3 regions of the Endozoicomonas sp. PH6C genome follow, and region 2 is predicted to be linked to each of the others. Evidence: predicted binding sites of a transcription regulator. Region 2 holds the regulator's gene; each other region holds the start of a gene.

The links. Region 2 encodes PhoB, which activates phosphate uptake and scavenging genes when phosphate is short. Its sites were predicted from a motif close to TGTCATANNNNTGTCANA; they were not measured.
Region 1: pstS (phosphate ABC transporter substrate-binding protein PstS) is a predicted target of PhoB. The motif match lies at 3,395-3,412, and genes of this name have one in related genera.
Region 3: ACOMG9_RS02350 (putative 2-aminoethylphosphonate ABC transporter substrate-binding protein) is a predicted target of PhoB. The motif match lies at 1,106-1,123, and genes of this name have one in related genera.

The regions. Positions count from the first base shown of each region.
Region 1 covers NZ_CP185342.1:5,210,091-5,214,711, reverse strand. Annotated here, with positions in the region: gene pstB (phosphate ABC transporter ATP-binding protein PstB) at 1-355, opposite strand, end outside; gene pstA (phosphate ABC transporter permease PstA) at 352-1,194, opposite strand; gene pstC (phosphate ABC transporter permease subunit PstC) at 1,194-2,105, opposite strand; gene pstS (phosphate ABC transporter substrate-binding protein PstS) at 2,202-3,251, opposite strand; gene ACOMG9_RS19125 (transposase) at 3,987-4,621, shown strand, end outside.
Region 2 covers NZ_CP185342.1:140,643-145,263, forward strand. Annotated here, with positions in the region: gene ACOMG9_RS00525 (chorismate--pyruvate lyase family protein) at 21-671, shown strand; gene ubiA (4-hydroxybenzoate octaprenyltransferase) at 886-1,773, shown strand; gene phoB (phosphate regulon transcriptional regulator PhoB) at 2,103-2,792, shown strand; gene phoR (phosphate regulon sensor histidine kinase PhoR) at 2,837-4,156, shown strand; gene ACOMG9_RS00545 (H-NS family histone-like protein) at 4,594-4,621, opposite strand, start outside.
Region 3 covers NZ_CP185342.1:581,450-586,070, forward strand. Annotated here, with positions in the region: gene ACOMG9_RS02350 (putative 2-aminoethylphosphonate ABC transporter substrate-binding protein) at 9-1,031, opposite strand; gene ACOMG9_RS02355 (DUF29 domain-containing protein) at 1,281-1,769, opposite strand; gene ACOMG9_RS02360 (DUF29 domain-containing protein) at 1,762-2,229, opposite strand; gene ACOMG9_RS02365 (TIGR03364 family FAD-dependent oxidoreductase) at 2,541-3,674, opposite strand; gene ACOMG9_RS02370 (phosphonatase-like hydrolase) at 3,691-4,359, opposite strand; gene phnR (phosphonate utilization transcriptional regulator PhnR) at 4,459-4,621, opposite strand, start outside.

The DNA.
Region 1 (4,621 bases), 2.1 Mb from region 2:
TACCGACTTTGGAGCGCAATTCATTCAGATCCACACCACGTTGCAGGATATTTTCGTTATCCAGCAGAATCTCACCTTCAGCCGACTGACTGCCATACAGGTCGAAGATGCGATTCATGGTGCGCAGCAGGGTGGATTTACCACAGCCGGAAGGACCAATCAGAGCCGTTACCTTGTTGTTGTAAATCGGCATGTTGATGTTCTTCAGGGCTGGTTCAGAACCTTTGCTGTAAAAGAAACTGAGGTCTTTTACTTCCATTCTGGGTTGCAGAATATCATCGGCCAGACCGGATTCTGTCTTGATTTGACTCAGGCTTTCTGTAGCCGCAGGAGCAGTAGCAATGTTCATGTTCATTTGGCTGCCTTTCGAGCTTTGATCCAACGCGGTAAAGCAGTGGACAGAATATTGATAATCAGAATAAATACGGTTATCAGCAGTGCGCCGGCCCAGGCCAGTTGATTCCAGGATTCAAAAGGGCTCATGGCATACTGATAAATGGTCACCGGCAGGTTAGCCATAGGCTTGTCCAGATCGGTGCTCATGAAGTTACTGTTGAGGGCGGTAAACAACAGGGGGGCTGTTTCACCGGTAATCCGCGCTACAGACAACAGAATACCGGTAATAATACCGGGGCCGGCTGCCCGATAGCACAGCTGGGTAATGACTCGCCAGCGCGGAGCGCCCAGTCCGCTACCTGCTTCTTTCAAGGTGGTGGGAACCAGACGCAGCATTTCTTCTGTGGTGCTGACGATAATGGGCAGTGCCAGAATAGCCAGTGCAATGGCACCTGCCCAACCAGAAAAGGAGCCGGTGGTGACCACCACAACCTTGTAGACAAACAGGCCGACCAGAATAGAAGGTGCGCTCATCAACATACCGTTGAGAAAGCGCAGTGCTTCAGCAATTTTTGAACTCTTGTCGGATTCAGACAGCCAGGTACCAGCCAATACACCCAGAGGTGCGGCGATCAGAATACCAAGAGCGGTCAGAATCAAACTGCCAACAATGGCGTTTTTCAGGCCACCGTGGCTACCGGGTCCGGGAGTGAGTTCGGTGAAGACATGCAGACCCATGCCGGAAATACCTTTTCCGACCAGGCTGTACAGTACGCTGGCCAGAACCACCAGGCCAAACAGTGCACAGAAGGTACAGAAGCCGATGAAAGCGTAGTTCTTGAGTTTCCTGACTGGCATTATCGCTTCCTCAACAGCAGACGGGCAGTACCCATCACAATAAAGGTCAGTACAAACAGTACCAGGCCCAGACTGATCAGAGCCGAGATGTGCATCTCATTAGTCGCTTCGTTGAACTGCTGCGCAATCGTAGAAGAAATAGAGCTCGCAGGCATGAACAGTGAAGTCTCTATACGGTTGGCGCCGCCTATTACAAAGGCAACTGCCATGGTTTCTCCCAGGGCACGACCCAGGCCGAGGATTCCGGCACCCACTGCGGCATTCTTGATACTTGGCAGCAGCACTCGGGTAATGACTTCATAGGGCGTAGCGCCAACACCGTATGCTGCTTCTCTGACCACATTGGGAATGGTTTTCAGGGCGTCACGAGTTAAAGCCGTAATAATGGGCAAAATCATGAACGACAGAATGATGCCCGCCGTTAGCAGACCTATACCGATGGGGGGACCGTCAAACCAGTGGCCAATCAGAGGCAGGCCAACCAGGTTTTCCAGTGCCCAGAATTGGAAGCCTTCTGAGAACCAGGGTGCGAAGACAAAAAGACCCCACATACCGTAAATAATACTGGGTACAGCGGCCAGCAGCTCAATGGCCATGCTCACGGGGCGACTGATCCAGTCGGGGGCCAGCTCGGCCAGGAAGATCGCCGTGCCCAGACCGACAGGAATGGCAATAATAATGGCGATAAGCGAAGAAACCAGGGTGCCGTAAATAGCAGAAGCGGCACCAAACTCACTGTTTACCGGGTCCCAGACATTACGAAATACAAAGCCGGGGCCAAACTCGGAGAGAGCCAGCCAACCGCCGTCAATCAGGGAAAGGATAATCCCGATCAACACCAGAAAAATCAGAATGGCGCTGGTGAAGCTCAGTCTGTAGAAGATTGAGTCACCCTTTATAGCGCTGGGCATCGCAGTTAAAAGCATAAGCTACAACAAGACAGCTGACCAGCGCTATGCTGATCAGCTGTCGTTCGTTTCCTGTTTAAGAAAGGCTAGAATAACCGGTTACTTGATAATGGTTTGTCCGTTGCTGGTCAAGTCTTCTTTCCAGACATTCTCTACCATGTTAACTACGCTTTCCGGCATTGGGATGTAGTCCAGACCTTCTGCAAGTTCGCCGCCTTTCTCGTAGCTCCACTCGAAGAAGTCGATGATTTGCTCAGCTTTCTCGGCGTCAGCCTGATCTTTATGCATCAGGATGAAGGTCGCTGCTGTCATAGGCCAGGAGTCAGCACCAGGCTGGTTGTTCAGCAGCAATTCGAAGCCCGGAGCATTCTCCCAGTCGGCATTGGCAGCGGCAGCCTGGAAGGTTTCCATGCTTGGCTTCAGGAACTTGCCATCAGCACTGGCCAGCTGGGTGTAGGTCAGGTCGTTTTGTTTTGCAAAGGCATATTCTACATAACCGATAGCACCACGGGTACGGCCCACGAAGTTGGCGACACCAGCGTTACCGTTACCACCGATAGTGGTAGCTGCTTTTGGCCAGGTGATGTCGGTGTTTCTGCCGATATTCTCACTCCACTCCGAGCTGATCTGGCTCAGGTAATCGGTGAAGTTGTAGGTGGTACCGGAACCATCGGAACGATGGACGACATAGATAGCCTGGGCAGGAATCTCAAGATCCGGGTTCAGAGCAGTGATGCGCTCGTCATTCCACTTCTTGATTTTACCCAGGTAGATGTCTGCCAGGACTTCACCGGTCAGCTTCAGAGCACCGGACTCAATGCCAGGCACGTTGATCACTGGAACAATAGCACCCATCACCATTGGGAACTGGATCATCTCTTCTTTATCCAGTCGCTCTTCGTTCAGAGGTGCGTCGCTGGCGCCAAAGTCGACGGTCTTGGCAGTGATCTGACGGATACCACCGCCGGAACCGATGGCCTGGTAGTTGATGCGAATACCGGTTTCTTTCTGGTATTCCTCAGCCCATTTGGCATAGATCGGATGTGGGAAACTGGCTCCCGCACCGTTGATAACTTCTGTCTTGGCAGATGCAGAGAAGGACGCTGCAGCCAACATGGAGGACATTACAATAGACTTCAGAAACTTCACTTCTATTCTCCCCGAGAAACTCGCTTGGAGTGTACTTGCGTTTACAAAGAAAAATCTTTTGCCGTGCCTTAATCTGTCAGTGGGTTGTGCAAAATATTTTTCTGTTACCTCAAAATTTGATGGGTGCAAGGATAGGGGGGGAATATTTCAGTAATGTTACAGGTTTGTTTGGATTTTATGAAAATGACAGTTTTTGACTCCAGGGTGTCTGTCCTGTCTTTCTGTCCTGTCTTTTTGGCATTCCGGTATCTCATAACTTGCAGGCTTAAAGGTTGGATGTTTCGGTGTTAAAAGCCCTACCCATACCCAGTGGACTTGGTGATATGGTCAGGCGGAAAACGAGCATAGCCCTTTGAGCCAGAAAAAAAAGACACCCATCGAGTAACCCATGGAGAAGAAGCAAAAAAAGACATCCATAAATTTGCTTCCCCATCCACCTAGTCTACTTTTTCACCCATCACTGATTTTTAGCAAAAAAAGACATCCATAAATTTGCTTCCCCATCAAAAAAAAAGACACCCATAAATTTGCTTCCCCATCCACCTGGTCTACTTTTTCACCCATCACTGATTTTTTACCCAGACAGGTGAGTTCATGGCTCAGGCCCGCAATACTCTGATTGACCCCGGCTCAACGCCTTATTACCAAAAAAAAAGACACCCATAAATTTGCTTCCCCATCCACCTGGTCTACTTTTTCACCCATCACTGATTTTTTACCCAGACAGGTGAGTTCATGGCTCAGGCCCGCAATACTCTGATTGACCCCGGCTCAACGCCTTATTACCACTGCATGGCAAGATGTGTTCGTCAGGCTTACCTCTGTGGAGAGAACCACCTGACTGGCAAGAATTACGAGCATCGCCGCCAATGGGTGGTGGATAAACTTCAGGAACTCGTTTCAGTCTTTGCTATCGAAGTTTGCGCTTACGCTGTCATGTCGAATCATTATCATGTGGTTTTGCATATCAATCAGTCATCTGCCAGGAGCTGGTCACGGAATGAAGTGCTGCATCGTTGGACGACCTTGTTCAGAGGTCCACTTCTGGTGCAAAGGCATCTGGCCGCTGACAAATTGGGCAGCGCTGAATTGGCCCGTATTGATGAATATGCTGAGGAATACCGGCGTCGTTTAGCGGATATCAGCTGGTTTATGCGCTGCCTGAATGAACATCTTGCTCGTGAGGCCAACAAAGAAGACGAGTGTAAAGGACGCTTCTGGGAAGGACGCTTTAAAAGCCAGGCATTGCTGGACGAAGCAGCGTTACTGACCTGCATGACCTACGTTGACTTGAATCCGATTCGGGCTGGAAAGGCAGAAACACCGGAAGAGTCGAACTACACGTCGATTCAGGAACGGGTGGAGCAGGT
Region 2 (4,621 bases):
GGATTTGTGCAGCAGGAGTGATGGTGCCTTTTATTGATTTTTCAGGCTTATCCTGGAAGCCGAGACATTATTTGAAACAGCAGATTCCAGAGCCCTGGAGAGACTGGCTGCTGGACAGAGGTTCCCTGACTCAGCGTTTGAAACATGAGTTTGACGGCGACTTCAGGGTTCAGGTTATTCGTCACGGGACCTTTATGCCGACCTGTTCGGAGCTAAAGTTTCTCAATAACTATGAACAGTCAAAGGCTACGTCCACGTCTGGTGAGTTGGCAGGATCATTCGAAAACAGACATTGCAGCAAAATGGCTTCTATCAGGGAGGTTCTGCTGATCTGTGGTGGCCGACCCAGAGTGTTTGCACGAAGTGTATTGCCTCACAGCAGTCTTATTGGCACGAACAGAGAGCTGCTGCAACTGGGCACTAAGCCCCTGGGGGAGTTTTTATTTAATCATCCCGGTATGCGTCGGGGACCATTTGAGGTAGCGGAACTGCCGGCTCGTCAGTTTAATCCTCATCTGGTTGAAAAATACTCTGATGAAACAGCCTGGGGAAGGCGGTCGTTATTTTATTTGCACGAAAAGTCTATATCTGTTTGTGAAATCTTTTTGCCGGACCTGTCTGAACAGACAGAGAAGCACTCCAGAGTCATGTCGAAGCATCCTGAACCCTGAAGCTCTACAAGAATGATTGTTTGTCGAAGCACTTACCTCGTGAAATATAGAGATTTCCGCAGTCGGTCTGGTCATGGCCTGATTGAGAACCTGGCCTGACCTGATAAACTGGCGATGCGGGTCATGATTCAGGGCGATGAGCAATAAGAATCTCAGCGATGATAATAAAGATGCAGATAAGCAGCTAAATATTATGATGCAATTCAGAAAACCAATGGCGGTATTGGCAGGCACTGAAGTAGTTCTGCAACGATTTCCCCGTTTAAAAGATTTCTTACGGCTGGCCCGGCTGGACCGGCCTATTGGTATTTATCTGTTGTTCTGGCCTACTATGTGGGCACTCTGGGTGGCGGCAGAAGGTGTACCGAGTCTGAAGAATCTGGTGATTTTTTCGGTCGGCGTGGTTTTGATGCGCAGTGCAGGCTGCGTTATTAATGACTTTGCTGACAGGAAAGTGGACGGCCATGTTAGGAGAACACAGCATCGACCGCTGGTAACGGGTAAAATTCAGGAAAAAGAAGCGCTGATCTATTTCTCCGGTATGGTGCTTTTGTCTTTCATTCTTGTACTCTTTACCAATACTCTTACCGTCCAGCTCTCTTTTGCCGGATTATTGCTGGCCTCGGCTTACCCTTTTGCCAAAAGACACACTCATCTGCCTCAGGTGGTTTTGGGGGCTGCTTTTGGCTGGTCGATACCCATGGCTTTTGCGGCTCAGAGTGGCTCGTTGGGAAACATCGTCTGGCTGATGTTTCTGGCCAATCTCTTCTGGACAGTAGCTTACGATACTCAATACGCCATGGTGGATCGTGACGATGATCTGAAAGTAGGTATCAAGTCCACAGCCATTCTATTTGGCGAGATGGATAACCTGATTGTTGGTTGCCTGCAGGTACTTACCCTGATGACACTGGCCATGGCAGGCCATCAACTGGAGTTAGGTGCTCTCTATTATCTCTCATTGTTGGCTGTCGCAGCCCTTTTCGTTTACCAGCAATGGTTAACCCGTCGTCGTGAGCGTGAAGCCTGCTTCAAGGCGTTTCTCAGTAACCACTGGGCCGGAGCCATTGTATTTGCAGGTTTCGTGTTGAGTTATCTTTGATCTTCAATCCGGCTTAGAGCCTGGTAAGTATTGCTACTTATGGTGGCTGTAGGGATAAATGGCGAAAAGCCTTACCCTGTAAACCCTGAGGGATCTTTTTATTTTTAAGCTGCAATATCAGCCTTTAGTGTGTCATCTGCCTGTAACATTTCAAAGGTGTAATGTCCGGTGTATAGTGCGGTTGATCAAAGTAGTGAGAAACAGCCTGAGCGATAGGAAAGGTGCTGTCCTGAGACACTACCATCCTGGTATAGCCCCAATGAGCTTCAGCTGATAGATGCCAGAACGTCACCGCCGAAATCGAATCGACAGATAACAGGTAGAGATTAATGCCAGGAAAGACCATTCTGATCGTAGATGACGAAGCACCGATTCGCGAAATGGTGACCGTTGCTCTGGAAATGGCAGGGTATGACTGTCTTGAGGCAGCAGATGCCAGAGAAGCGCACTCTCTGATTGTGGATAACAAACCCGATCTGATCTTGTTGGACTGGATGTTACCAGATGTCTCTGGAATTGAACTGGCCCGTCGTCTGAAGCGCAATGAGCTGACCTCTGAAATACCCATTGTTATGTTGACGGCCAAAGGTGAAGAAGACCACAAAATCCAGGGACTTGAAACCGGTGCCGATGACTACATCACCAAGCCTTTTTCTCCCCGCGAGCTGGCTGCTCGTTTAAAAGCGGTTCTCCGTCGTACAGGCGGATTTGATAACCAGTCTCCCATTGTCATCAAGGGATTGGAGCTGGACCCTGTCAGCCACAGAGTCTCTATTGATGGCTCACCTGCTGAAATAGGACCTACCGAGTACCGTTTGCTGCAGTTTTTCCTGACGCACCAGGAGCGTGCCTATACCCGTGGGCAGTTACTGGATCAGGTCTGGGGTGGCAACGTTTATGTGGAAGAGCGAACCGTTGATGTACACATTCGACGCTTGCGTAAGGCCTTAGGTGATAACTACGAAGCCTTTGTGCAAACGGTTCGTGGTACTGGATATCGTTTCTCAACGAGGGTGTAAACCTTTTATGCTCAGTGCTCAGCAGTTATCTGGCCGGGAGTAATATGACAACAATTTCAAAAACCCATTTGCTGAGCCGCATGATCGCCTACGTGATTGTCGGGTTTTCCCTGGGCTGGTTGTTTGGAGAGCCTTTTTTAGGACTCTGTGTGGTCATGGGAGGTTATTTTGTCTGGAGCTTCCGTCAGCTTTTCAAGCTGCTGGACTGGCTGAATGACCCCAAGGCCAGGAGCAAAGAGCCTCCTGAGAGTAAAGGGTTCTGGGGGCAAATTTTTGATGGTATCTATCGATTGCAAAAACAGCACAGTCGTTCCCGGCAAAAGCTGGCCGGAGTGATTGAACGTGTTCAGGAATCAACTGCTGCGCTGAACGACGGTGTTGTAATGATAGATAATCAGGGCAACCTGGAATGGTGGAATCCCGCCGCTGGAACTTTGATAGGGCTTAAGACGCCTGACGATCAGGGGCAGTTGATTACCAATCTGCTACGTGATCCAAGGTTTGCCGACTACTTTGAGCAGGGTGGTTATCAAAAAGCTCTTGAGATCCCCTCGCCAATCAACCCGGATCATCAACTGCAATTTAATATAACGGTTTATGGCAAAGGCAATCGTCTCATGACCGTTAGAGATGTCACGCGCTTGAATCAGCTGGAAGTCATGAGAAAAGACTTTGTTGCCAATGTCTCCCATGAACTGAGAACACCACTGACGGTTGTGTCTGGATACATCGAAACCATGCTGGACAGTCTGGGCCCGGATTCAGGTCTGCCCCCTGTTTGGGAAAAAGCACTGAACAGGATGCAGGAGCAGTCGCTGAGAATGCAGAATCTGGTGGCAGACCTGCTGTTGCTGTCCAAACTGGAGTCGGCTGAAGCTCAGGCAGACGAGAATGGGGTTCATGTTAAAACCCTGCTCAGCAGTATCGTTGAAGACGGATGTGCACTCAGTGGTGAAAGCCAGCATCAGATTTCTCTGGATTGTCCTGAAGATGTCTTTTTGGCAGGCAGCAGTAATGAGTTGCGCAGTGCCTTCTCGAATCTGGTCTTTAATGCCGTGCGCTATACACCCCAGGGTGGGAAAATACTTGTGCGCTGGTGGCAGGACGGGGAAGGCGGACATATGATGGTAGAAGACAATGGTGTCGGTATTGATCCAATGCATATTCCGAGGTTGACTGAGCGCTTTTACCGGATTGATAAAAGTCGTAGCCAGAATACCGGGGGAACGGGGCTTGGCCTGGCTATCGTCAAGCACGTCATGCTGAGACACGGAGGCAAACTCACGATCAGCAGTCACCCTGGAAAAGGCAGCCGCTTTATTTGCTACTTTCCGGAAAAATGCCTTGAGTTGGAACACTCATGAAAGCAGAAAAGGGCCGGTGGCACCTTTTCTGCTTTTAGGACTACCATCAAAAAATGAATAATCTTTTCATGGTTTCATCATTCGCGAACAGTCTGTTGTACAGACTGATCCTGACTATCTTTACTCTGAAACGCTAATCCCCGGGAGCTGGCAGGGTGGTGGATTTTAACCATCCTGCAAAGACCGGGCTTGCGTATTTGTATTTTCTTTACTAGTTTGTAACTGTCTCTTGAACACCTGCTGTGGGGTGCACTGCGGGCTGTTGGTCAGAGTGTTGATGAGAGTGGTCCCACCTGAGCACTCTGTAATGGGATCCCCAACTGATTACTTCGAGTCAGAGGGGGAGGTTTTTCAAAGAATGATACTTTGATCCATTGGTGTCTTTATTCAAGAAGTTGCAGACCGGGCATGAACCCGAAATACTGACGAAGGTAGACTTACTCTTCGCCAACGACGCATTCCAGA
Region 3 (4,621 bases), 440 kb from region 2:
GTAAGGCATCAAGACTTAGGTTCAGACATATGATCGAAACGTTTGGACCATTCAGCGAGTACAGCTTCACGCTCACTGGCCATTTCTCCAAAGTCCAGGTCCACCATAGCGCTTTCTACATCTGGATAGTTGGGTACTTCTTTACTGACGTCTTTGTGACCGACAACGGGGTACGCCTCTACATAATGCTCATTAGCTTTCTGGCTGAGAGACCAGTCGACCAGCTTTTTCGCAGCTGCAGCCTGATCGGTACCTGCAACCAGACCTACTGACTCCACATCCCAGCCAACGCCACCCTTGGGAAGAATCAGGTCCAGCGGTGCACCCTGACTTTTCAATTGGGCGCCACGAACCGCCATGGAAATACCAATAGCCACTTCACCCATGGCAGCCTGAACACAGGGCTTGGAACCTGAGTGAGTGTATTGGGACATGTTGTTGTTCAGCTTATCCATATAGGCCCAGCCTTTGTCTTCACCCATGCTCTGCAGCCAGGCGGAAACCTGCATATAGCCAGTGCCGGAAGAGGCTGGGTTAGGCATGGCAATCTGGCCCTGATAGACCGGATTCAGCAGGTCTTGCCAGGATTGAGGCTTGGGCAGTTTTTTGGCTGCGGCTACCGCTTCGTTGTAACAAATGACATTAAAGTAAGCCTGGTTGCCAAACCATGCTTTGGCGGCCTCAGGATCAACCAACTGAGACTTGATTTGATTCAGACCTCTGGGCTTGTAGGTATCCAGTACGCCTTTATCTTTCAACAGTGCCATGCTGGAACCGGCCAGGCCCCATACGACGTCTGCCCTGCTATTATCTTTTTCTGCCAGCAGTTTAGCGGTCATGATACCGGTAGAGTCCCGTACCCATTTGATGCTGATATCGGGATTATCCTGCTCAAAGGCTTTCTTGTAGCGATTCAGAATGTCGGTCTCAAAAGCAGTATAAACCGTCAATTCCACAGGAGATGCAGCGAAAGATGAAGCGCTGAAAATTGAAGTTGTTGCCAGGGTCAGGGCTGTCAGGTGTTTTTTCATGGAGCTCTCTCCAGTCGGATAATCATTTTGTTCTGGCCAAGACCAGAAGGGATATCGCGATTCTACGAGAGAGAAATGACTAAAATATTACAGATCTTTTTCGACTCTGTGACAGTTTCCTGCAACATGGCCAATTCCTGGTCGTCGGAGGCTGTGCAATCAGGCGGCGGTTCGGCAGAGTGCCCAGAACCAGGGCGGGGTCTTTGGCACCATTATTACGGTGGCGGGGATTGGGGCTGCTGCGCTGTTTTAATCGCCGGGCAGCCAGTCGTCATCTGTGATCTGTTCAAAGGTCCATGGGCATTGGCCGGGAAAGCTTTTTTTGCTCAGCTTCTGGCTTTCACTGCGAGCGTAATTGTTCATCTGCTTAACTGCTTGCCGACAAGCATCGGAATATGCACCCGCCAATAACTCCACGATCATGGGCTGTAAATGAGGGTGTTTTGAAATTTGCTTTTCAATCGCTGCTCTGGAATTGTAGATACTTGGCATCCACGTCTGGACAACCTTATCCTCTACCCACAAATCTTTCAGAATCCGTTTCTGATAATCGTATTTGAGAAGATGTAAAACCAATACCGATAAATGAGACTCAAGAGTATCTCTGGTACTGCCCATTTCGTACTCCATCGCCTCCAACAGATTGTCAATGTCGAGTTTGTGAAATTGTCGCTGAGCCAGCAGCTCCCGCTGCTGGCTCAGCCATGAGGTGTAGTCGGTTTTGTATAAATCAGTCATCGTCAGCCTCCGGCAGCCAGCCATCTTCCATGATTTCGTCATAGGTCCATGGGCACTCAGACGGGAAAGCGTCGGGTCTGCACTGCATCTCGTTGGCAGCAAGCTTTCGGGCGTACTGATAGGCTTTTGGCAAAATCTCGTCCAGTTTACTATTGAGAGCGGGATTTTCTTCAAGCTCATGCTCAATGGCAATACGTTGTTTACTGATACTGGTTGACCAGCTTCGGAACCATTGATCCATCTCATGCAAATCATTTTTTTTACGCTGCATCAGCCATTTAAGCGAGTGCATGAGTAATTGAGACAAACGGCTCTGTACTGAACGATAACGGGCTCTACCCATGTCCTCAACTTCCTCGACCAGGTTGTCCATATCAAGTTCATCGAAACGGCCTTGCCTGATAAGCTCGGCTTGTCGATAGGACCATGTGTAGAAATCAGTGTCATACAAGTTTTCCATAAATCACCTCCATTGCCCTACCACTGTAGGCAAATAACATAGGGGAATCAAAATGAATTGCTAAAGCACAGATGCTTTTGCCGGGGGCTTTGCCCGTGTTTTGGGCTGGTCAATTTGGTCATTGATGCCAGGGAGAACCGTCATGATCGCAAAGAAATGATGGGTTTGCTGAAAGATTTATCGAATGAGCGTAAAACCCCGTACTTTAATAGGGTGTCGCAAAACTCTGTCGCAAAACTCTGGTTCCCACGCACCAGCACGGGAACGAGTTTTTAGAGTTGTGCGACACTCTCTTTACGTCAAGGAGGATGTCAAAGGATGTTTTCGATATTCTTTTCTGCAATGCCGGGAGCCAGGGTCATGCCCTTGCCGCCGATGGCCGTGAGAAAGTGAATTTTGTTGTCTATGTCGTCCTGGTAGTAGTGATCGGTTTTACTCTGGCAATAATAACCTGCCCAATATTCCGCGATATCCCAGCAAGGAAGCTCAACAATGTTTCTGGCTTCTGTCAGCATCCGTTCATTGATGGATTGATTCATTGTGAAGGAGAGTTTCTCTGCCTCGCGGGCATCGGCGTACTCGTGTGAGTCGCCAATGATGATGGACCCGTCAAGCTCCTTTTTGAACAGAATATGTATCCCGTACTTATCCAGCTCTGAGTCTTTTTCTCCGGCACTCCAGGAAGGCAAGTTGCGAAAGCTCTCATAGCGTCTGATAGTCCTGCCCGAAAGCAAATTGCCATTGAGACTGACGCTCTTCAGTGGTTTGGTACGCATCATTTGGAGCTTGACCAGCTCAATATCACTGTTGAGAAAGCGTGATGGAAACAGGGTTTTGAAATCATGCCCGTTACAGACTATCGCTTTTGAAGCCCGGTATTGCTCACCAGCTGAATCCATACTGATGACTTCATCCTGCCCGGTTTCCATGCTGATGATTTGGGTGTTGGGTCGGTATTCAACGGTGTATTCCTGCTGAATAAACTCAATGATGCGGTAAATCAGTTGCAGGGGGTTAACACTGAATTCCTCCGGGAAGTACAAGGCACCTTTTGCATAACTTTTCTTGACGGCAGGATTGGCACGTATAACCTCGTCAATACTTAGCAGTGATGAAGGGTAGCCCGTTTGCTGATTTCGTTGGTGTAGCTCTTGCAACATGGCCAACTCCTGGTCATCGGAGGCTATATACCAGCTGCCATTTCTTCGGGCTGAAATATCAAACTGATCTTGCAGGGTCTGATAAATGCTCAGAGAGTCCAGGGCGGTCGGCAGCAGGTCTGCTGTCATGCCGGATGGAACAACCATGCCAAAGTTTCTGACGGTGGCCTGTACCGGTTGACTGTCTTTTTCAACCAGCAGTACCTTATACCCCCGCTTCGCAGCAGCGAAGGCGTGAAAAGTGCCAAGAATACCTGCACCGACAACCATTAAATCGTATTTCAAAGGTGTCTCCCTGTGTTCAAATGTGCTTAAGGATATCGGCCAGGTTGTCGAGCACCAGCGTTGGAGCGGCTGTTGCCAGTTGCTCCCGGGTCTGGGCGCCTGTAGTCACGCCAACCGTGATACCGCAGTGGGCGTTTTTTCCTTCCTCGATGTCAATGGCTGAATCTCCGGCTTTAAGTACCTGTGAACTGTCGTTAATGCCGGTTTTCTCCATGGCCAGCTCAATCATGTCCGGTGCTGGTCTGCCGTTTATTACATCATCCGCAGTGATCAGGGTGTCGAATTCGACCCCGGGCAGCCAGTTCATCTTTTTCAACAGGCCTGTTGCTACCTGGTGGCTATAGCCGGTGTTGAGTGCGACTTTGATGCCTTTTGCCCGCAGCTCTTTCAAAAGTTCGGGGACGCCGTCAAAAGAGGTGACTGCAAGCTCTTCATAGGCCTGTGTCAGTTGTTTTTTAAAGGACTGGAAGATTTGTTCCGAGTCCGAGTGGTCAAAGCCTTTGGACGACAGGGTATCTTTTATGGCCTGATGCTTCTCTTTGCCTGCGCCATGCTCAAGGACTTCGTCCAGAGTGAAATCGTAGCCTGCGTCAACAAGACTCTTCTGAACGGTTTTGTAAACGACGTTGTCTTCATTGACCGTAGTACCAGCCATATCAAAAACCGCGAGTTGAATTTTGTTCATTGTGACCTCTTCTCATTTTTCAGATTCGGAAATTAAAGGGTTTGGACGTTCAGTAAGAAAATGGCTCATACCATTGGCACCGGCAGGTATTAATGACTCTCAAGTCATGGGGCTCACAGTGGTGTCAGCGGCTATAACCACCGCATCCTGCCGCCAATACTCAAAGTCACAGTCAATCAAGACATTCGATTGATCGTAGTTTGTTCGCTCAACCAGCAAACCGGAACTGCCCGTGGTGACCTTGAGGTGTAAAGAAGCCTCG